Regions from separate parts of the Cellulosilyticum sp. WCF-2 genome, predicted to be linked through region 2. Evidence: a T-box and tRNA genes for the amino acid it is inferred to sense, from the RefSeq annotation. Region 2 holds a T-box; the other holds one or more tRNA genes.

Region 1 (12,255 bases), 380 kb from region 2:
ACACGGACCTATTGGGTGTGCTAGCTATACATGGGATATTAGAGGAAGCTTAAGTAGTGGAGATGATTTATATCGCAATAGTTTTTCTACAGATTTAAGAGAAACAGATGTTATTTTTGGAGGAGAGAAGAAGTTAATTGCAGCTATTGAAGAAGTGGCTCTTAAGTATCATCCTAAAGTGATATTTATCTATGCTACTTGCATCGTAGGTGTTATAGGTGATGATGTAGATGCAGTTTGCAGAACCATGTCTAGTAAATATGGGATTCCAGTTATTCCAGTTAAATCCCCAGGCTTTTCGGGGAATAAATCGACAGGATATCGTATGGCCTGTAATGCGATTATGGAGGTTATAAAACCTTATAAGGATAGAGAAAAGGTAAAAGGAATTAATATATTAGGTGATTTTAATCTAGCAGGGGAAATGTGGATTATTAAAGATTATCTAAAACAAATCGGTATAGAAGTTGTAGCAGGCTTAACAGGAGATTCAGATTATGAAAGCTTAATTAAAGCACCTGGTGCTGCTTTAAATGTAGTGCAATGTGCAGGATCTAGTACCTATTTGGCTAAAAGAATGGAAGAAGAGATGGGAATACCTTTTATAAAGGTTAGTTTCTTTGGAATAGAGGATACTACCAGTTCTCTTATTAGAATAGCAGAGGCTCTAGGAGATATGGAAGCTAGAGAAAAGGCTATAGAGTTAACAAAGCGAAAAACAGCGGAGCTAAAAGCCTTCATGAATAAATATAAAAATAATTTAAATGGGAAAAAAGCAGCCATTTATGTAGGAGGAGGCTTTAAAGCCATTTCTCTTATTAGACAGTTTGAAACCTTAGGGATTAAAACGGTAGTGGTTGGTACGCAAACAGGTAAAAAGGAAGATTATGAGATTATAGCCAGCTTAGTAGATTCAGATACTGTTATTTTAGATGATGCCAATCCAGCAGAACTAGAAACCTTTTTAAAGGAAAAAGGAGCAGATATTTTAGTAGGGGGTGTGAAAGAAAGGCCACTTGCGTATAAACTAGGCATTGCCTTTTGTGATCATAACCATGAAAGAAAGCATCCCTTAGCAGGCTTTGAAGGCGTTGTTAATTTTACAAAAGAAATTAATTCAAGTATCAATCACCCAATATGGGATTATTTAAAGCTAGAGGAGGGATGGGGATGAAGACAAAAGTAGAACCATTGGTTCATTTGAATACAAACCCGTGTAAAATGTGTATGCCTATGGGTGCTGTAACAGCTTTTTATGGGCTTCAAAAGTGTATTACGATTTTGCATGGTTCCCAAGGCTGTAGTACTTATATTAGAAGGCATATGGCGACTCATTATAATGAACCAGTAGATGTGGCTTCCTCCTCTTTAACTGAGCATGGTACAGTCTATGGAGGAGAAGAAAATCTTCTCAAAGGCTTAAAGAATGTCATTGATTTATATGAGCCAGAGGTAATAGGCGTAGCGACTACCTGCCTTGCAGAAACCATAGGAGAAGATATTAAGCGTATTGTGGAAAAATTCTATGAGTGTTATCCAGAGTATCAGAATATCACTATTTTACCGGTGCATTCCTCAGGCTACAGCGGTACAGAGTTTAATGGTTATTTTAATACCCTTACTCAAATAGTAGCTCAAGTGAAAATGTCTATGAAAAAACATGAAAAAGTCAATGTGGTTACAGGAATGATTAGTCCGGCTGATACTAGGTATTTAAAGAAGATATTTGCTTTATTTAATATAGAAGCTATTTTATTATCTGATCTATCCTCTAACTTAGATGCGGGTTTTTCAAAAGCTTATAATAGACTTCCTTCTGGTGGAACTTCTATAGAAGAAATCAAAAAAATGGCTGGTTCTAGAATGACCATAGAGTTTTGCAGTGTTCCCCTAGCTTTATCGCCCGGGAAATATTTAGAAGAGCATTATGGTGTACCTTGTAAAGTATTAAATCTGCCCATGGGGCTTAGAGATACAGATACTTTCTATAAGGTATTATCAGAAGTTTCATGTAACCCTATTCCCAAAGAGCTTGTAGAGATGAGAAGCAGATATTTAGATGCTATGATTGATAGTCATAAATATAATAGTGGCGGCAGAGCTGTTATTTATGGCGATCCAGATTTCATTCTTGGAACAGTTAGATTATCTGCAGAGAACGGCATTATGCCAATAGTAGTAGCTACAGGTAGTGTTTGTCCAGAATTAAAAAGTTTATTAGAAAAAGAATTAAGAGATGTAGCAGCACGCTATTTTATAGAAGACTTTCAAGTTGTAGATGATATTGATTTCAAAACTATTGAAGCTTTAGCCATTCAGTATAAGGCCAACTTATTAATAGGTAATTCAGATGGCAGGCGTATAGAGGAGAAATACCATATCCCACTAGTAAGAAGAGGCTTTCCTATTCATGACAGGGTAGGAGGACAGAGACTGCGTACTCTAGGCTATGAAGGTTCACTGACCTTTTTAGATGAACTTTCTAATGCACTTTTAGCTGTAACAGAAACCAGTTTTAGAGAAAATTTGTTTAATGCTTATTATAAAGAAGAAAGTGCTGGCAAAGTAGAAGAAATAATAAAAGATAAAGCCAAAGAAAAAGAATTCACACAAAGTAATGACATGCTGGAGGTGAAGAACATGTTAAGTAAAGAAACAATGTTAGAGAAAACCAAGACACATCCTTGCTATAATTGTGGCGCTCATGAGCATGCAAGAATTCATTTACCTATAGCACCTAGGTGTAATATTCAGTGCAATTACTGTGTCAGAAAATTTGATTGCCCTAATGAAAGCAGGCCAGGTGTAACAACTACTATTCTAACGCCGGAAGAAGCATTTGAGCGTTTTAAGATTGTTAAAGAAAAATTGCCAAATCTCAGTGTGGTAGGTATTGCAGGACCTGGAGATGCTCTAGCGAACTTTGATGAAACCAAGAAAACCTTGCAGATCATTAGAGACTATGATCCCGATATTACCTTTTGTTTATCTACCAATGGCTTAATGCTTCCACTTTATGCACAGGAATTAGTGGATTTAGGAGTCAGTCATGTCACAGTCACTGTAAATGCTGTGGATCCTAAAATAGGAGCGAAGGTTTATAAGTATGTAGATTATATGGGTATGCATTTTATTGGGGAAACAGCAGCAGCAATTCTTTTAACCAATCAGCTCAATGGTATTAAACTATTAACCAGCAAGGGTATTGTTTGTAAAATAAATATTGTTACCTTGAAAGGTATCAATGATGAGCATATTCCAGAGGTAGTAGCTAAGATGAAGGAGCTAGATTGCTACATGACTAATATTATGCAGCTTATTCCAGTTAAGGGAAGTGCTTTTGAAGATTTACCTATGGCTAGTCAAGTAGAGATTAATAAGATTAGAAAAAATTGTGGTGAAACTATGAAACAAATGTATCACTGCAAGCAATGTAGAGCAGATGCTATTGGTATTTTAGGTGAGGACTTAAGCATTGAGTTAGGTAGCTGCCGAGGTAAGTGCAGTCCTATTAAACAGCAAATCCAAAAGCCATATCGTTTTGCAGTAGCTTCTAAGAGTGGCATGATTGTAGACCAACATTTTGGGCATGTTGAAGAATTTTACATTTACGATTACCAAGGAGAAGAAGCAACATACATAGAGAAGAGAAAAATTAATAAGTACTGTATGGGTAAAGATGCTTGTGATGAAAAAGAAGATAAGATTACAAGAATTATAGATTCTATTGAAGATTGCCAAGGCGTTATTACTTTAAGAATAGGAGAATCGCCAAAAAGTAAGCTAAAAGAAAAGGGCATTCAAGTGTTTAGCACCTATGATCGTATACCAGATGCTATTAAAAAAGCAGTTGAAGCTATGTAAAATATTATTTGTTTAAGTATGTAATAAAAAGAGATGTTAATAGGCAATAGACAAGAGATTAGAGGAGGGGTTTTCTTTTCAAAGCTTTGCTCTCTATTTTCATAAATACTAAGTTAATAAAAGTCAAATTAAAAAGGGGATGTTTTAAATGGTTCAACCTAAATATCATGTTTTTATATGTACGAGTTGCAGGATTAATGGTCAGCAAAAAGGTTTTTGTCATTCTAAGAACTCAGTTGGGATTGTAGAAAGATTTATGGAGGAGATTGAAGATAGGAGCTTATCAGGAGATGTAGTTATTAACAATACAGGATGCTTCGGCATCTGCGATAAAGGGCCTATCGTAGTGGTTTATCCAGAAGGAGCATGGTATGGTAATGTATCGGAAGATGATGTAGAGCGCATTGTAGAAGAACATTTTGAAAATGGCAGACCTGTTAGTGACCTACTTATCTAATAAAACTATAAAAATAGAGAAGGTGAGGGAGAGGAATGATTAGAATAATCGATTCAACCTTAGCTAGACTCGATCATTGCCTTCCAAGTAAGGAGCAAGTACTTACATTTTGCTACCTCATGAGAGACATTGGCATTGTAGATTTAGAGATTTCAGTAAAGATTTATAAGCTACTAGAGAGTTTACCAGAAGGCTTTAGGTTTTATTTGACTTTATTAAATACACCAGAGAGTGTAAAAGTTTATCCTGATGTTTATAAGCTGATTATCCCTAGGTCTCAAATAGAGGGGACTATTGGCCAAATTCAAATGAATGATATTAGAGAGGTTGTGCAGCTCAAAGCCTATGAACACTGTAGTTATATAAGAATTATAGGCTTAGACGATTTGCTTTGTCACAATTATACCTATGTAATGCAAGAGATTATGACTACATTAAAAAATAGCAAAGTTAATCTTTGCCCTGAAAATCTGTATCATTGTGCCACTGCAATTGCTGTAGAGTGGGCTTTAAAAGGGGGAAAAGAAGTAACAACTAGTTTTACAGGTATAGGGGGATTAGCTGCCACAGAAGAAGTATTAATGGCATTAAGAATAACCAGTAGATATAAGATTAATCAAGATATAAGTGCTTTAGTTCAGCTTAAAACTCTTTTTGAACAAATGACAGGAGAACATATACAAAAGAATAAACCTATTATTGGAGAAGCTATTTTTTGTGTGGAATCAGGCATTCATGTAGATGGCATTATGAAAAAGGAAGCGATTTATGAGGCATATTCTCCAACAGAGGTAGGTCAAAAGAGAACCATTGTTATAGGAAAGCATTCAGGAAGCTCAGCTGTAGCAGCGAAGCTTAAAGAGTGTCAAATCCCCATGCTAGATGAGGCGCATATGAGGCGGTTACTTCTCGCAGTAAAGCAAGTAAGCATGAAAAAAAGAAGGAGCATAAGTGATGAAGAATTTATAGTCATAGTAAGAGAGGTGATGGCTTATGAGAGAAAAGAGAAAGATAGTTGATACGACCCTAAGAGATGGCGAACAACAAGCAGGCATAGCCTTAAGACCAGAAGAAAAATTAGAAATAGCATTACTATTAGATGCTATAGGTGTTCATGAAATCGAAGCGGGCATTCCTAGTTTGGGAGCAGGAGAAATAAGCTATCTCAAAGCCGTGATGAAAAGAAAAAAACAAGCACAAATTTCTGTTTGGACTAGAGCTAATACAGAGGATATCAAACATGCTACTTGTTGCAGCCCGGATATTATTCATATTGGAACGCCTATATCTTATATACAGATTTATACCAAGTTAAAGAAAAATAAAGTGTGGATACAAAAAAATTTAGTAGATTGCATTGAAATAGCCCATAATCAAGGAATAGAAGTGACTATAGGTTTCGAAGACGCCTCAAGAGCGGATATGGGTTATATTATTAGTACTGCAAAATTAGTAAGTAAATTAGGGATAAAGCTTATTCGTATAGCAGATACCGTGGGTGTTTTGACACCAAGCCGTACAAGATCTATGGTTCAGGAATTAATGAATCAAGTAGACATAGAGGTAGAAATTCATGTTCACAATGATTTAGGTATGGCGGTTGCAAACTCTATTGAAGGGCTTAAAGCAGGAGCTAGTCATGTAGATTGTACCTTAGGTGGACTTGGGGAACGTACAGGTAACTGCAACCTTTATGATTTAGTTCATGCAACTGAAAGGTATTTTGACTTCGGAATTAATAAGAGTCATATTAAAAAAGTAGAACAAAGATTAGAGCAAATCCTAGGCAAAGGTCAATTAGCATGAAGCTTTCATACCAATAAAGTCTCTGTATCACGCTATGGAGAAATAGAAGTCCTGAGAAGAATGTGTATAGTGTAAAGTAATCTATGAAAGATAAGAATCAAAGAGGAGCGATACTATACTTAAAAAAGATGGGTTTAAGGAGGACAATAATGAGTAATAAGATAGCGGTATTATTAAATGAGGAAAAACAACTAGCTAGTTTTGTAGATGCTACATTAATCTATATTTATGAAAAAGCAGGTGAATGGCAAGTAACACAAATGACAGAAACAAAAGATTTAGCATACAAAAGAGAAAATGACATAAAGAACTTTACCTTAGCGCTTATAGAAAAATTAAAGTGCTGCAAAGTCATAGTAGGCACACTTATTCTTGGTGTGCCTTATTATTTATTAATCAGAGCAGGATATGAATTATGTGAGGCACCTACATTTTCAATGCTACTTTTAGAACAAATCTACGAAGATTATTACAAAATACCAGAGGAAACAAGCAAAAAACAAACAATGGAATTAGAAGGTGAAGGGAGTAATCATTTGATGTCAACAGAGCATATAAGTAGGTCTCCCATACCATTAGATGGGGCGGATAACTACTTTATTGATATGATAGCCGTACAAAAGGCTTATCCGGAAATGAGTTCTAAGAAAATACTTCTTCCTTTTTTCAGCAATACTATATTTCGTAGTCTAAAAGTTAATTGCAGTCATGTTATGCCTTGGTTAGAAAATTATTTAGAGCAGAATAGTTTAATAATGAGTATCAGTAGGGGGCAAGGAATCTATACACTTAGTATCACTCATAAAGTATGTTCTTGCTAAGTTTATAGTCAATAAATATATTACTCATCTTTTTAATAGTTAACTTATGACTTGAGATATAGATCTATTGTTTAAAGTTATATAAAGATTTTATTTCGTGAAGAGTGTTCACTTATTGTATAAAGGCACCTAATTAGAATAGATGATAAAGTTAAGGAGGAAATGATATGAAAAGAATAGAAACATCCTATGGTGTATTAGAAGGGGCTACAGATCTTGTTTATTATAAAAATGGTAATCTTAGAAGCTGCAAACTAGAAAAATATAATGCCATAACCACTTCCATAGGCTTTCTTGTGCCACAATATGGAGACATGGATACACGTACTAAATTGAGGGAAGCTATCAGCTTTTATGATACAGGAGAACTTAAAAGTATTTACTTAAAAGAGCCTGTAATTGTAAATACTACAGTAGGGACTCTTAAGGGAGAATTTATTACATTTTATAAACAAGGAACTATTCACCGCTTATTTCCTCTTTATGGTCAAGTCAGTGGGTATTGGTCAGAAGAAGAAGAATACCAATTGGCAGAAAAAGCTACTTTTAAAATAGGTGAGCTGCAAGTAAGTAATAAAATGAATAGCTATTGCTTTTATCCTAGTGGATATTTAAAAAGTCTTAGCTTATGGAGTAAGGAAGTTCTAATAGTTCAGCTTCATAAGAAGAATATTGCTATAAGGTTAGGTATAGCTTTTTATGAGAATGGTAATATTAAGTCCTTAGAACCATATGTACCTACCAAGATAAAGACACCAATAGGAGATATTATGGCCTATAGCAATGAGCCTATTGGTATACACGGCGACACTAATTCTCTTATTCTAGACGAAGATGGAAGAATAAAAGGAATAACAACTGTATCAACTGCTATACGAATGAATAACGATCAAGGAGAAGAACAGGTGATTGCACCTCATTTAGTAAGAAGTCAGTTAGATATTGAGAGATGGGTTATTTCACCTATAACAATTAGCTTTCTCGAAAATCAAGTTATGATTGTAGATGAGCATACTACTTATAGACTTAACAAAGATGATTTTAAGTGGAGCACCACACAAATAGGTTTTGAAGAAATAGGGCATGAATGCGGTAATTGTCAGGGGTGTAAAAATTGCTCATAAATAATTTATAAAAAAAGTAAAAAACCGCTTGACGTATGTATATAATACATGATATATTAAACAAGTCGTCAGGACGACATGAATGCAAGATGGTGGGTATAGCTCAGTTGGTAGTAGCACTGGATTGTGGTTCCAGGTGTCGTGGGTTCGAGCCCCATTACCCACCCTTTACTATAAAAATAGTAATGTAGGGTTATCGCCAAGCGGTAAGGCACAGGATTTTGATTCCTGCATTCGGAGGTTCGAATCCTCCTAGCCCTGTTAGTAGGATAAATTCTACTTTAATTTAATAAGGAGAGATGGTCGAGTTGGTTTAAGGCACCGGTCTTGAAAACCGGCGAGGGTAACACCTCCCTGGGTTCGAATCCCAGTCTCTCCGTTATATAAAAGTGGTATGGCAATGATTCAGTTCAATGCTGTACCACTTTTTCGTTGACAGGAAATACTAACAAGCAGTTGGAATAGTCGATATAATTCGTATGTGAAGAAAATATTGACAAATGTATTGTTCGGCTATATGATAGGGATAAATAGCAAAGGTGCTATGAGCCAGTACAGCTCATAGCACCTTTTTTGTTTTTTAAAAAGAATTATGTAAAGGGGGATTTAATATGAAAAAAATAGTTAAAAGGTTAACTGCTCTTACAACAAGCGTATTATTATGCGGTATGCTTCTAACAGGTTGTACTAGCACAGGTGAAGCAACTGACAAAGCAAGTAGCTCTAACGAGGATGTTATTAAAATTGGAGTGTTTGAACCAATAACAGGAAGCCTAGCAGCAGGCGGAGCTATTGAAAAAGAAGGGATTGAGATTGCCTATGCTGAAAGAAGCGAAGTATTAGGTAAAAAAGTTGAACTCGTTATTGCAGATAATAAATCTGAAAAAGTAGAAGCGGCTAATGCCGTTTCAAGATTAATTGAAAAAGATAAAGTTGCTGCTATTATTGGTTCATATTCTTCAACACCTTCTATCGGAGCTGGAGATGTTATTAAAGAAGCAGGTATACCAACTGTAGGTGTATCTTGTACTAACCCATTAGTTACTCAAGGTAATGATTGGTACTTTAGAGTTTGTTTCATCGATCCTTATCAAGGAAAAGTAATGGCCAACTATGCGTACAATAAATTAGGTGCTAGAACAGCGGCAGTTACTCGTGAAGTAGGAGCTGACTACTCAGTAGGCCTTGCACAGTTCTTCACTGATGAATTCATCCGCTTAAATGGCGGAGATGAGAGCTGTATTGTTGCCACAGCAGATTATCAATCAGGAGATCAAGACTTTAATGCACAAATCACTAATATATCCAAAGCCAATCCAGATATTATTTTTGCACCAGGTAACTTTACAGAGTGTTCAATGCTTATCAAACAAGCTCGTCAATTAGGCGTAACAACACCATTCTTGGGTGGAGATACTTGGGAAACACCTGAGTTCATAACGATTGGTGGTACAGAAGTAGAAGGTGCATTGTTCTCTACTTTCTTTGATTCCAATGCAGATTTCACACCACAAACTAAAACTTTTGTTGAAAACTATAAAGCTAGCCATAATGGGGAAGAACCAGCAGCTGTTACAGCACTTGCTTACGATGCATACAATGTAGTACTTGATGCCATTGAAAGAGCGGGTAGTACAGATCCAGCAGCTATTCAAAAAGCGCTTAAAGAGACAAAAGATTTCCCGGGAGTAGCAGGGTACATTAATTTTGATGAAAACGGGGATGCAACTAAGAGTGCTGTTATCAAAGAAATTAAAGATGGTAAATTTACTTATGTAGATTCTGTATCAGCAGAGTAATTAATAAAACACGCTATTAAAGTATTACAAAACTAGATACTTATTGAGACAGTATTAAAACAGGAGGGGATAACCCCTCTTGTTTCTAATCATATGGAAGAAAACCTTACTAGAATGTGATGAAAGAGGAGTAGTAATAAAAATGAGGAGGCAGATCTATGACCTTAGAGATTTTTTTGCAACAACTAGTTAATGGGCTAACGTTAGGTAGCTTGTTTGCTCTAGTAGCAATTGGTTATACAATGGTTTACGGTATTTTACGACTTATCAACTTTGCTCATGGTGATATATTTATGATGGCCATGTACATAGCCTTTTTTAGTATTAGCATATTCAGTGTACCTTGGTACATTTCTTTTATATTAGTTATTGCTTTAACCGCTTTATTGGGAATTGCAACAGAAAAAGTAGCTTATAAACCTCTTAGAGAGCAAGGGGCTCCAAGCATTTCGCTATTGATTTCTTCAATAGGTGCTTCTTATCTTATGGAAAACTTAGCAACAGTGCTTTTTACAGGGCGTCCTAAAAACTTTCCTCAAATTCCTTTTTTTACGGATATGATAACTATAGGAGGTATACATATACAACGTCTTGCCATTATGGTGCCTATTATTACTTTAGTGCTACTTTTGGCACTTCTCTATCTCATCAATCATACAAAAACTGGTATGGCTATGAGAGCTGTTTCAAAAGATGTAGAAACAGCAAGACTTATGGGGATTAGTGTTAATAAAGTAATTACAGCCACCTTTGGGATAGGTTCAGCTCTTGCAGCAGTTGGAGCTATCATGTGGGGAATGAAATACTTGCAGATTAAACCAGATGTGGGTGTTATGCCGGGAATGAAATGTTTCATTGCAGCAGTAATTGGTGGTATTGGTAATATCAAAGGTGCTGTAGTAGGGGGGCTATTACTAGGATTAATAGAAGTATTAATTGTAGCATTTATTCCATCTTTAACGGGATATAGAGATGCTTTTTCATTCATTTTACTTATTATTATCTTACTTGTAAGACCAAATGGGCTTATTGGTGAGAAAATAGCTGAAAAGGTATAGGGGGGATTATAATGAAAAAGATCAACTTAAGTAAAAAAAACAATATGATCCTTTCTTTAATTGCTATTGCAGTGCTGATCATATTTTTATTTATTGCAGAACCTGTATTCGGAAAATATGTTTCTCGCATTATAAAATTAAGTGCTATCTATGCTATTTGTGCTCTGTCCATGAATATGGTTAATGGTTTCACTGGCTTGTTTTCATTAGGACAACCAGGTTTTATGGCAATAGGTGCATATACTACAGCTATATTAACTCTCACACAGTCTGATAAACAATCTGTATTTTATATGTCACCTATGCCAGCATTTTTAGAGAGTGCACATCTTCCATTTATTGTGGCTCTTGTCTTAGGAGGGTTACTTGCAGCAGCCTGTGCTTATATCATAGGTTTTCCAGTTTTAAGATTAAGGGGAGATTACTTAGCAATTGCTACCCTTGGCTTTTCAGAGATAATTCGTGTTATTCTTCAAAATATGCAAAATATCACCAATGGCCCACTAGGTATTAATAAAATTCCTAATCACGTTAGTATGTGGATGGCATTTGGTGTATTAGCTATTATTACGATATTTATGTTAGTTATGATGAAGACTTCTTATGGACGTGCTTTAAAAGCAATTAGAGAAGACGAAGTAGCTGCAGAAGCAATGGGAGTTAATTTATTTAAGCATAAAATGTTAGCTTTTGTATTGTCTGGGTTTATCGCAGGCATAGCAGGGGGGTTATTAGGTTCGTTAGTAGGTGCGATTGATCCTACACAATTCAAATTTACATTTGCTTATACCTTATTGTTGATGGTTGTTCTAGGAGGACAAGGCTCCATCTCTGGTTCAATTGTAGGGGCTTTCATTATTACTTGTGCTCAAGAAATATTAAGATTTGTAGATGAGCCAATTAACTTTGGTTTTATCCATTATCCAGGCATCGAAGGTATGCGTATGGTTGTTTTCTCTGTCATGCTTATGTGTATTATTTTGTTTTGGAGCAGAGGTATATTTGGAAACAAGGAATTTTCTTGGAGTGGTTTGCTGGGACTATTTAAAAGAAAGCAAACTAAAGTAGCACAAGAAACTAAGGAGGTGTAGCAGATGCCGATGCTAGAAGCCAAAAATGCCACCATGCAATTTGGTGGATTAATAGCAGTTAATGAACTTAATATAGAAATAAATGAAGGTGAAATCGTGGCCATCATTGGGCCTAATGGAGCAGGAAAGACTACAGCTTTTAATATGATAACAGGTGTTTATACACCTACTATAGGAAGCATCCTATTTAATGGTAAATGTCTTAATAAAATGAAACCAAATAAAATTGCTGAAT
Region 2 (12,255 bases):
GTTTCTTTAGATGAATCTATAGAAGGGTACGCTATTGTGATAGATGAAGAAAATCAAATAAGCTCTACTATAGGTATGAAGACAACCACTAATTTAGTAAGCTTTTTAGAAGAAGAAGTTGGTAATGGTACACTTTGGCGCCTTGTAAATACTGATGAAGGTAAAGAAATCTATGCAATCAGGAAGCTTGCCAATTTAAGACGAGGTAAAGCAGCAGGTATTTTAATAGCTAAAGTTGATTTAGAAGTACTGCAAGAAAAGGTAAATAGCATTAAGCTTTTTGATAATTCTAAGGTGAGTATTGTAGATATGAATGGAGAAATCGTCTGCTCTAATTCTGATATTCCTATGAGTGATGCGGTAAAAAGTAATATTAACTTTGAAGAATCTGAAAAGCCTATAACAGTTGGTAATAGCTTAGTGACTTATGCGAAAAGTAATAATGGTTGGCAAATTGTGGCTGAAATTCCAGAGAGCGCACTAACCACAGGTATTAGCCAGGTGGTTCGAGTTGTATGGCTAGTTATTGCGATAGCAGCTTTAGTAGCAGTTTTTGCAGGCGTTTTTATTTCTAGAGGTATTACTACTTCTTTAAAACAGCTTAAGGATTTAATGAAGAAAGCAGAAACAGGTGATTTAACTGTCGAAGCGAATATTAAAGGAAATAATGAATTTACTGAAGTAGGTCATAGCTTTAACCATATGATTGAGAATATTAAAGCTTTACTACAAGAAGCTAAAAATACTATTAATCATACTTTAGAAGCAGGCGATATTTTAAAGAAGAGCACTAGTAATTCGACGGAGACTTTTTCACAATTGGCATTGTCTATTGAAAATATCTCGGAAGGTTCTAATAGTCAAGCAGAGGATACACAAAATAGTGCTATTGTGATGGAGAAACTCTCTGAAAGCATTGGTCAGGTTATTGAAGATACATCTACTCTCTTTAAACATAATCAAGGAACAAGACAAATTATCGAAGAAGCTAACAAAAATATGCAACTTTTAGATGGAACTATGGCATCTACTCATACTATTTCTAATGAGATCAGTATGAGTATTAAGGAACTTAGTGCATTAACAAAGGCTATTGGTGAGGTAATGAGTTTACTAGATGGTATTAGCGAACAAACCAATTTATTAGCGCTTAATGCTAGTATTGAAGCGGCTAGGGCTGGAGACATAGGAAAAGGTTTTGCAGTAGTTGCAAATGAAGTAAGAAATTTAGCAACCCAATCAAAAGAATCCTCTAGTCATGTTAAAGAAAATTTAAGAGATATAGAGAAGAAGGTTCTACATACAGCGAATTTAGTATCTAAATCTAATGAAGTATTTAGTAAACAGGAAGTAGCTGTTAGCAAAACAAATGACTCCTTGAAGCAAATGATTAGTGGCCTACATGAAATGGGCGAAGAACTTGAAAATGTTAATAATCGCGTTAGCGAAATGACTATGTATAAAGATGAGATGGGTATCAGAATTGAAAGTATTACTACCGTTACCGAAGAAAATGCAGCAGCGGTAGAAGAAGTTAATGCATTAAGTGAAGAACAAAAAGCTGTTATGCAGCAGCTTGCACATTTAGCAAGTGAACTTATGACTAGTATTGAAACGCTAGATGCAAGTGTAGAGACTTTCATTATTAATTAAAACGTCTACTAAAATTAAAGAAGAGAAATTAAAAGAAGCTGTTACGTTTGTAACAGCTTCTTTTTGTGAGGGATTGATTGAATTGAAAGGAAATAATTAAGGATTAATTATTTACCGTAGTAAGCTTTTTTATAAAGTTCAGCAAGCTCAGTTACTTTTGGAAGTCTTGGGTTTGCTGTTGTACATTGGTCTTCGAATGCTTTGTAAGCTAATTCATCAACTTTAGCCATGTAAGTTTTTTCATCGATACCAAGTTCTTTAATAGTAAGAGGCATATTAAGCTCTTTCATTAAGTTTCGGATTGCATTAGCAAGAGATTTAACACCTTCTTCTGGCGTAGAAGCTGGAAGACCTAATGCTTTAGCAATTTCTTGGAATTTTTGTGGTGCAATATATTTTTCATATTTAGGGAAGATAACAAACTTACTTGGGTTTGTACATCCGTTGTACTCTACAATGTGTGGTAATAAAATGGCATTTGCACGACCGTGAACGATATGGAATTCACCACCAAGTTTATGAGCCATTGAGTGGTTAATACCTAAGAAGGCATTAGTGAAGGCCATACCAGCGATAGTTGATGCATTATGCATTTTTTCTCTAGCTACTGGGTCTTTAGCACCATTTTTGTATGAACGTGGAAGGTATTCAAATACAAGTTGAATCGCTTTAAGTGCAAGCGCATCAGTATAGTCAGATGCTAAGATAGAAACGTAAGCTTCAATAGCATGTGTTAATACGTCAAGACCAGTATCAGCTGTTGGAACTGGAGGTACACTCATAACAAAGTCAGGGTCAATGATTGCCACGTTTGGAGTTAATTCGTAGTCAGCAAGTGGATATTTCATATTGTTTGCTTTATCTGAGATAACAGCGAATGAAGTAACCTCTGAACCTGTACCTGAAGTTGTAGGAATAGATACCATTTGTGCTTTTTGACCAAGTTTAGGGAATTTATAAACACGTTTTCTAATATCTGCGAATTTTTGAGCCATAGCAATAAAGTCTGCTTCTGGTTGTTCATAGAATAACCACATACCTTTAGCAGCATCAAGTGCTGAACCACCACCAAGAGCAATGATTGTGTCTGGTTTAAATGAGTTCATCATTTCTGTACCACGACGTACTGTCGTTAAGTCTGGATCTGGCTCTACATCACTAAAGATTTCAATTGTTGGGTTATTAGGATTTTTATTTAATTGGTAAACGAGTTTATCAACGTAACCTAATTGAACCATCATTGGATCAGTTACGATTAATACTCTAGATACTTCTGGCATTTTAGCAAGGTATGCTATTGAACCAGCTTCAAAATAGATTTTTTCTGGAATTTTAAACCACTGCATATTCACTTTACGTTTTGCCACCCTTTTTGTATTGATTAAGTTTACTGCTGTTACGTTTTGAGTTGTAGAGTTACATCCGTAAGAACCACAACCAAGTGTTAATGATGGCATATTTGTGTTATAGATATCACCAATTGCACCGTGTGTAGATGGTGAGTTAACTACGATACGACCAGTTTTAAGACGACGGCTGAATTCTTTGATGACTTCATCATCAGTTGAGTGAACAGAAGATGTATGTCCAAGACCACCCATTTCAACCATGATTTCAGCTTTTGTAATACCATCGTTTACGTCTTTAGCTTTAATAACTGCAAGTACTGGAGAAAGTTTTTCTCTTGAAAGTGGATACTCAGGACCTGCGCCTTCAATTTCGCAGCAAAGGATTTTAGTTTCTTTTGGAATTGTGATACCAGCCATGGCAGCAATTTCATATGGGTATTTACCTACAATAGCTGCATTAACCATACCTTTTTCAAGGTTGATAACAACTGGTTCAAGTTTTTTAACTTCTTCTTTAGTAGCAAAGTAGCAGCCTTGTGCTTTCATAAGAGCTACTGCTTTGTCATAGATAGGTGCTTCGATGATAGCCGCTTGTTCAGAAGCACAAATCATACCATTATCGAAAGACTTACTTAAGATAATATCATTTACAGCTCTTTCAACTACAGCTGTTTTTTCAATGAAAGCAGGTACGTTACCAGGACCAACACCAAGTGCAGGTTTACCAGTTGAGTAAGCTGCACGAACCATTGCAGAACCACCTGTAGCAAGTACTAATGCAACTTTTGGATGATTCATCAGAGCATTAGTTGCTTCGATTGATGGATGTTCAATCCATTGTACACAGTTTTCTGGAGCACCAGCTTTAATCGCAGCATCTCTTACAATACGAGCAGCTTCAGCTGAACAGTTTTGAGCTGATGGATGGAAACCAAAGATGATTGGATTTCTTGTTTTAAGAGAGATGATGGCTTTGAACATTGTAGTTGAAGTTGGGTTTGTTACTGGAGTAACCCCTGCTACAACCCCTACTGGTTCAGCCACTAACATATAGGCTTCATCATCATTATCTTCGATGATACCAACTGTTTTATCATATTTAATGCTGTGATAAATATATTCTGTTGAGAAGATATTTTTAGTTACTTTATCTTCAAAGATACCACGGCCAGTTTCTTCAACTGCCATTTTTGCAAGATGCATTTGATTTGAAAGCCCAGCAAGAGCCATAGCTTTTATGATTTCATCGATTTGTTCTTGGTCAAGTTTAAGCATTTCATCTAAAGCAACAGATGCCTTTTGTGCTAATTCATCTACCATTTTTACTGCATCAATTACTGGTGCGTCAATTTTTGCTTTTTTGTTTTCAGACATTTAAGTAAGCCTCCTTGATGTAAACAATATAAGTTTATTATGTGATGTTTCTTTTGAAAATATGAAACGTGTAAGTGTATTGAAGTGTTATTTTTTTAACAATTGATTTGTTGAAAAAATGTAGTTGTTTTTCGAAGTGTTCTTCGTTTTGACTACAAATTGATGTTAACATAAGGAGAATAAGTTGTCAATAATTTAACATACTAAAAAATAAGTTTTTTATGTATACAAAGACAGAAAAAAATATACAAGTTAATGAAAGTAAGAGACTGAATTAAGAATAGAAAGGAAATCTACTAAACAATAATGTTAAAATAATAACGAAATAATTGGCGAAAAATCTTTTTATCAAACAATAAGTGGATAGTATAAAAATACAAATTATTGATAAATGATGACATAAAAAGGACCTAGGTTTCAGGGGGAGAAACCTAGGCTGAGGGGGGATTTAGCGATGTACCTCACACTTGGTACGATAGTATTATTGCCCGTGAATTTTATTTATATACATATTTTGAAAATAAAATATCATAATAAAAAAATAGTTAAAATTGGATTTAAAAATAAAATATGTAATTAATATATAGTCAACCTATAATATGGAACGAATGAAATGTCGATATAAAAGTTAGAAAATTTAAAAGATTCGAGGGTATTTGGGATGAAAAAAGAAAATAGATGGGGAATAAGTTGGATTATATATATTATAGGAATAATGATACTAGTGGCCTTGTCTAGCTATGCCATGTTAATCTGTGAAAATAATATAGGGGGTTGGATAGGGCTAGGTCTCATTATTATAGGCTCAATTATTATACGTAGCAAAGTAGCATGGAAAGGGATAAAGGGTTTTTTATTTTGGGTGTTAATCATTGTTCTTATAATTGTCGATTTCCAGTTAACAAAACAAGTAAGTTTATCAGGGGCACTTTTGAGAGAATTGGTAGCAGCAAAAAGTGCTGCTAATGCAAACTATATGAATGAAGCCGATTGGAGCGCACCAAGTGGTTATGTTGTAGAAAAAACGAATCTAGGAAGTTTGCCTATAGAAAAGCTTTCTAAAGAAGAGAGTAATAGTCAAAGAGTGATCTTGCAACTACACGGTGGTGCTTATGTTATGCCTTTAATTAATTCTTATCGAGATATAGCTATTAAATACTCACAAGCTAATGAAGATTGTGATGTAGTTACTATTGATTATAGAGTAGCACCTAAGGATATTTATCCAGCAGCACTCGAGGATGCAGTTGCAGCATATAAATGGTTAATGGAGCAAGGCTATAGTAATGAAAATATTATAATTACAGGTGATTCAGCAGGAGGTGGATTAGCATTAGCAACTACTCTTTATTTAAGAGACAATGAAGTACCTTTGCCTAAAGCAGTGATTGTGATGTCACCTTGGGCTAATCTAGAGAATACCTCACCTTCACGAACTGACAATTATGATAAAGATCCGTGTCTTGGACAAGGTTTACAAGGGATAGCCCTTCAAATTAGTAATCCTGATTATGTAGGGGAGCATGATATAAAGGATCCGTATATATCTCCTGTTTATGGTGATTATAAAGATTTTCCACCTTTACTTGTACAAGTAGGGACGCATGAAATACTTTATGATGATGCTATAGATGTAGCAAAAAAAGCAGAAGCAGCTGGAGTTAAGGTGCAAGAAACCACTTATAATGGAATGTTTCATGTTTTTCAAATGGCATGGCAAATAGTACCTGAAGGAAAGAAGGCATGGAATGAAGTACAAACATTTATAAAAGATGTTTATGCAGGACAATAAAATAGAAAAGAGTAAGAAAGATACTATAAATTGGATGAAAGGAAGAACATGAGATGGAGCAAATTAATGATGAAGTTAAGAAGGTAACATTATTATATAATGCAACGATGGATTATGCAGAAAGTAGAAAAAGTGTTAATAAAATAGTACTAGTTAATTTAGCCATATTAGAAGGATTAATTGCTTTTGGTGTGTTAGGAATCATAAAGGATATTAATCCTATATATACGACGTTAGTATGGGGATCAATTTTCTTAAGCATGAGTCTATCTATCTTCAAGTATAAGCAAAATCCGGAGAATCAATCTTTAAGGTGGATTAATTTCAGTAGTTTCTTTATTATGTATACGATCACCATGTTTACTTGTAACATGAAAATGCTTTATACATATATCATCCCTTTAATCGTTATTTATTATCTATACTATGATTATAAGCTGATTAAGATCATAGGAATCAGTACTATTTTATGTAATTTGATTTATGTGATAATTTCGGGAGTACTTCATCCTATTGTAGACCAAGCAAGTTTTAGAGATTTATTTATGCAGGTCATATCCATTAGTGCTGTTTGTATTACAGTTATGTTAGGTACCAAAATTGCTATACTTCTTAATGATAGTCAGACGTATCATATTCAAGAAGGTGCCGACAAACAGCAAGAATTATTAAAAGAAGTGTTAAAAACAGCGAGAGTATTAGATACAAATGCAAAGGATGTTTATGATATTGTTTCAGAACTAGAGTTATCTAGTGATATTATAAATAATGCAGTAAGTGATATTTCTAAAGGGGTTGTTAATACCGTAGGCAATATTCAAAGTCAAACAGAACTTACAAGTAAGATAGGGGATATGATTGAAGAAACCAAAACAGCCTCAGAATGTATGAGACAGATTTCAGAGGATACCATCGAGTCTATGAATAAAGGGGTAAACATAGTTGACGAGTTAGGTAGTCAAACAGACCTTTTAAATGAAAATAGTGATAATGTATATAAGTCAATGATTAATTTAAACGAAAAGGTAATAGAGATTCAACGTCTTACCAAAAATATAACGTCTATATCTGAACAAACTAATATTCTTTCTCTTAATGCAACTATTGAAAGTGCTCGTGTTGGAGAAGCTGGTAAAGGTTTTGCTGTAGTGGCTAATGAAGTAAGAAATCTAGCAACACAAAGTGGTGAATTAACAAGAAATATTACTCAGATTGTAAATGAGTTACAAGAGATGGCAAATGAGTCTGTGAAAATGATGATGAACTTTAGACAAACTAATGAAAAGCAGAATGAAAGTATTAAAGATACCGAAAAGATATTTAAAGAAACAATTGGAAATATGAGTCAGGTTAATGATAATATCAAGCTTGTATCTAATAAAGTAGAAGAGGTTTTTGAGTCTAACCAACAAATTGTTAATAGCATACATGAAATCTCGGCGGTTAGTGAAGAAACGATGGCAGGTGTAGAAGAAACAAATTTAACAACTGAGAAAAATAAAGCACGTACCAAGCAAACCAAAGCTATTGCTGAAGTACTATTAAGTACTTCTAATGAAATGAAAAAGTATCTATAAATGCAAAGCTCTAGTTTACTAATTCATTGTTAAAAAGTTTAGAAAGATCATAAGTGATGAATGCCTAGTAAAATCATAAATAACTATTGTAATCTTTGGTATTCTATTTTATAATAGATGCAAATCTTATAAAATAATAGCGATGATAAAAGAAAAGCTTAAGATGTATTTTTCAGAGAACTAGTGGTTGGTGAGAACTAGTAAATAGACTTTGGCGGTCCGCTTTTGGAGCTACTGGTGATGAATCAGAGGGAGCAGCCCTTTATAGCAGCGTTGGAGGTTAATAACTTCGGTTATTAATAAATGAAGGTGGCACCACGGGAGAGTCTCGTCCTTTTTATTCACAAAACGTTGAATAGAAGGACGTTTTTTATTGGGAAAAATTTCTATTTAGCGTATGGTTCTATAGTAGTCGGAGCCAGTTTTGTGAAGCGTAAGACTATATATTATACTTTCATGAGGTGAAGAAAATGTTAGATATCAAATTATTACGTGAAGACTTAGAAGGCGTTAAAGCAGCACTTGCTAAAAGAAGTGGTAACTACAATTTAGATGAATTTACAGAGTTAGATGTAAAAAGAAGAACCCTTCTTCAAGAAGTAGAAGCTCACAAAAGTAGACAAAATGCAGTATCTAAACAAATTCCAGCTATGAAAAAAGCAGGGGAGGATACAACTGCAATCTTTGCAGAAATGAAACAGCTTTCTGATGAAGTAAAAGTATTAGACGCAGAAGTAAAGGAAATTGATGAGAAAATCTCAAATATTGTTATGAGACTTCCAAACCTTCCTAATCCACTTGTGCCAGTTGGTAAAGATGATACAGAGAACTTTGAAATGCGTAAAATAGGAGAGCCAATAAACTTTGACTTTGAAATCAAAGCACACTGGGATCTTGGTGAAAACTTAGATATTCTTGACTTTGAAAAAGCAGCTAAAGTAACAGGTTCTCGTTTTGTATTTTATAAAGGGCTTGGTGCTAGACTTGAACGTGCGATTATGAACTTTATGCTTGATATGCATGTAGATAAGCATGGTTATACAGAAGTATTTCCACCACTTATGGTTAATCGTGCAAGTATGACAGGTACAGGTCAGCTTCCTAAGTTTGAAGAAGACGCTTTTAAAGTAGTAGATACAGATTACTTCCTTATTCCAACAGCTGAAGTACCAGTAACCAATATGTATAGAGATCAAATTTTAGATGGTAAAGACTTAGTGATTAAACACTGTGCGTACACACCTTGCTTTAGAGCAGAAGCTGGTTCAGCAGGTCGTGATACAAGAGGAATCATTCGTCAACACCAATTCAATAAAGTAGAAATGGTTAAATTCACAAAGCCAGAAGATTCTTATGATGAACTTGAAAAACTAACAAATGATGCTGAAGATATCTTAAAAACACTTGGTCTTCCATATAGAGTAGTTAGACTTTGTACAGGAGATTTAGGTTTTAGTTCAGCTATGACGTATGATATTGAAGTTTGGATGCCAAGCTATGGTCGTTATGTAGAGATTTCAAGCTGTTCTGACTTTGAAGATTTCCAAGCAAGAAGAGCTAATATCAAATTCAAAGATAACAAAGAAGATAAAGCAAGATTTGTTCATACTTTAAATGGTAGTGGTCTTGCAGTTGGACGTACTACAGCAGCAATCTTAGAGAACTTCCAACAAGCAGATGGTTCTGTTATTATTCCGGAAGCACTTCGTCCATATATGGGTGGGATAGAAAAGATTGAAGCCCCTCAAAAATAAAGTTAGGTAGTTAATGAAGGTTATAGTTCGAAAAATATTATAAAATTTTACAAAAAGAAGTGTCATACAACTTGTGGATGTGAGTTGTATGACACTTCTTTTTGTGCCGCTAGGCATTGATCTATAAATTTCTTGCTAACAAGCCAATGATTAGGTTATGACACTTCAGCGTAGCGCCACTACTGTCACATAACCGCAGGATAGGTTTTAAATGTGCACAGTAGTGGCAGCGTAGCGAATTGCGCAGAGCCTAGTGAAGTATGTAAGCTATATGACGCACCACGGCGAAACACCGTAGCATAAAGGCCAAGAAATTTATAGTACACAATTTGGATAGTAAAACTATAACATGAAAAGTGATGGAATTCAATAATAATTGTAAAAAGTGTATAATTATTTAACGTGTAATGTAAGAAAAATGATATAGTGTTAGAAATGAGCTATTACACTTAAACCAGCTTCAATAATAGTTTTGTAGCGTTCAGGATTGACACTTTTAAGCCAAGAGGTTTTACCTTGAATTTCTTGTGATAACGAAGTAGGAATAGGCTGACCTATTTGGTTAAGGAGTTTGGCGTGATGAATGGCAGCACGAAGATTTTTGACCCACTTTTTAGGAACGCCTATTTCTTCATTATTAATAACGATGCCTGTTAAACATTGCCTGTTATGAGGACGAAGTATTTTCGTTTTTGAAGCTTTAATATGAAACCCTTCATCTTCTACAATGAGACTTACTAATCCTAGAAACTGCCCTAACTTAAGATTTTCCTCAGCTTCGTTATAGCTAAAGCTCATATCATCAGCATATCTAGAATAGGTCAGCTGATAGGTAGCTGATAGGCCCTTTAAACGATGGTCTAGATTTTTACAAATAATATTGGTAATCATAGGGCTTGCAGGAGAGCCTTGAGGAAGTATGCGAGGTGAAGTTTTTACATATTTAGTAGTTCCACTTACTTCAATAGTCATGCGCTCACAATAGGTGCAAAGCATAGCTAGTAAAGAAGCGATATAACCTGAGTAGCCAAAGCTTTTATACATACCTCTTACTCGCTCAAAGGTAAGGGTAGGAAAGAAGTTTTCTAGGTCCATGGTAATCAATAATGTAGGCGCTTTTATGTGGGCCTCGGCACTAGAAACAACAGAGCGATTTTTAATAAACCCATGAGCTTCTTCAGCAATAGGTAATTTTTCTAGTATTTCTACTAGAATTTTTCTTTGAACCTGTTTTAAAAGGGGCTTAGGGGCAGCTATTTGGCGAAATCCGCCTTTTTTCTTAGGTATTTCATAGCGATAGTAATGGTCAGAGGTGACCACATCACGATGATAAGTAAGGAATCTTAGCTCTGTATAGGTAAGTCCCAGAAAACTAGCTAGCTGATGATCTGTTTCGATAAGGGGGAGACCTAAACTTTCTAATTTGCTAGTATGGGTCAATTTGTCTTGCAGACCACTAGAGTAACCTTTACCGATAAAAACAATGTTTTCAGTTTTTGCTTTTTGCCAAGCGGCTGATTTTTCAGCTTGGGCTACTTCGCGTTCTTTTTTACGCTCAGCTCGTCTAGCTATTGACTCTGCCATAATAGTTTTGGCAATGTCTTGGCGGATTTTTTCATAATCCCAGGTGGCAGTATATTTCTTTTTTAATTCCTGAAGCTTAAGATTAATGGCCTCTTTTTCTCCATAAAGATTGGCCAGGTCATTACTAAGCTTGTCGTATTCTTTTAATAGTGCTTTTCGCTTTTCATAATCTTCTTTAGTTTCAGCTTTTTGCTTTTCATATGGTGTAGGTAAATTTTTAGGCCAAAAGCCGTATTCCTGCATTTTTAATAAAGTAAATTCCTTTTTACCTTTTTGACTTACTTCACTTCGATAACTTTGTCTTTGATTTTGTGAATGTGTTTGATCTATCATAATAACGTCTCCATAATATCATTTATTTTATAAACCTTATGATATTCTAAATCTAGCTTTAAAAATTTTGAGGACATCATATATAAAGCAAGAATATGAGCACAAGGCGCAGAGATATTTCTAGGACCTTTTTGGAAAGCTCTACAGTTGCAGTTTACCATGCAAATCTCACCATCATTATTAATAGAAAGAGTTGTATCCGTTAAATCAAATTCTCTTTCATAGTCAGGGGTATTTCTAAAATTCCAGCGGTGATATTTTTCATTAGGCATTTGAAGATGATGGGTAAAAGTAAAGATTTGTTCTGGATTAAGCTGAGCCGTAAAATAATCCATTCCTTCATTTAAATGATTTTGTACCTTTGTTTCAATAGGTGTTGTCTCATATAAGGCTAGAGGAATAGGTGTATTACAAAGCTGTCTAAAACGAATAAGACCATGGACTAAGTCAAAGTAGCCCTCACCACGTTTTAAGAGGCTACCAATGCCAGCTTTGCAAAGCGATTTAGAGTCTTCCGGAATCAAGTGATAGATTTGATCAAAGCTTAAGGCACGCTTTTCTTTTAAAAGCTTGTAGATTTTTGGATAATTACCTTCACCAATAAAACCTGCCATAACATTAAAGGCTGTCCCTTTGACCCAATCATTACTAGACCAAGAGGATAAACCGATTGTAAGTTTCATAGTACCTAAGTCAGCTGTAATAAACTGAGGCATACCAAAGCCCAGAAGTTTCACTTTAAAGCTTTTGGCTAAAGGAATTAATTTTTCGGCCACCAGAAAACGGCGTCTGCCCCAAATCTTTTCCTCGCGTTTTTTGCTTCCAGTATAATAGGTTTG

Evidence for each region. A T-box is a leader RNA that pairs with one kind of tRNA and senses whether it is charged. The one in region 2 lies ahead of serS (serine--tRNA ligase), so its partner is inferred to be a tRNA-Ser.
Region 1: it has a tRNA-Ser gene. The T-box ahead of serS (serine--tRNA ligase) is inferred to sense a tRNA for this amino acid. The anticodon was not compared.

Annotation. Positions count from the first base shown of each region.
Region 1 covers NZ_CP034675.1:1,252,349-1,264,603, forward strand. The annotation lists gene nifE (nitrogenase iron-molybdenum cofactor biosynthesis protein NifE) at 1-1,174, shown strand, start outside; gene nifB (nitrogenase cofactor biosynthesis protein NifB) at 1,171-3,864, shown strand; gene EKH84_RS05540 (2Fe-2S ferredoxin) at 4,013-4,321, shown strand; gene EKH84_RS05545 (homocitrate synthase/isopropylmalate synthase family protein) at 4,357-5,340, shown strand; gene EKH84_RS05550 (homocitrate synthase) at 5,315-6,127, shown strand; gene EKH84_RS05555 (Fe-only nitrogenase accessory AnfO family protein) at 6,277-6,948, shown strand; gene EKH84_RS05560 (hypothetical protein) at 7,116-8,072, shown strand; tRNA gene EKH84_RS05565 (tRNA-His) at 8,165-8,238, shown strand; tRNA gene EKH84_RS05570 (tRNA-Gln) at 8,262-8,333, shown strand; tRNA gene EKH84_RS05575 (tRNA-Ser) at 8,366-8,451, shown strand; gene EKH84_RS05580 (ABC transporter substrate-binding protein) at 8,684-9,871, shown strand; gene EKH84_RS05585 (branched-chain amino acid ABC transporter permease) at 10,030-10,929, shown strand; gene EKH84_RS05590 (branched-chain amino acid ABC transporter permease) at 10,941-12,020, shown strand; gene EKH84_RS05595 (ABC transporter ATP-binding protein) at 12,030-12,255, shown strand, end outside.
Region 2 covers NZ_CP034675.1:1,637,191-1,649,445, forward strand. The annotation lists gene EKH84_RS07050 (methyl-accepting chemotaxis protein) at 1-1,653, shown strand, start outside; gene adhE (bifunctional acetaldehyde-CoA/alcohol dehydrogenase) at 1,761-4,376, opposite strand; gene EKH84_RS07060 (alpha/beta hydrolase) at 5,038-6,168, shown strand; gene EKH84_RS07065 (methyl-accepting chemotaxis protein) at 6,222-7,745, shown strand; T-box leader at 7,879-8,084, shown strand; gene serS (serine--tRNA ligase) at 8,216-9,499, shown strand; gene EKH84_RS07075 (reverse transcriptase domain-containing protein) at 9,929-11,416, opposite strand; gene EKH84_RS07080 (SWIM zinc finger family protein) at 11,413-12,255, opposite strand, start outside.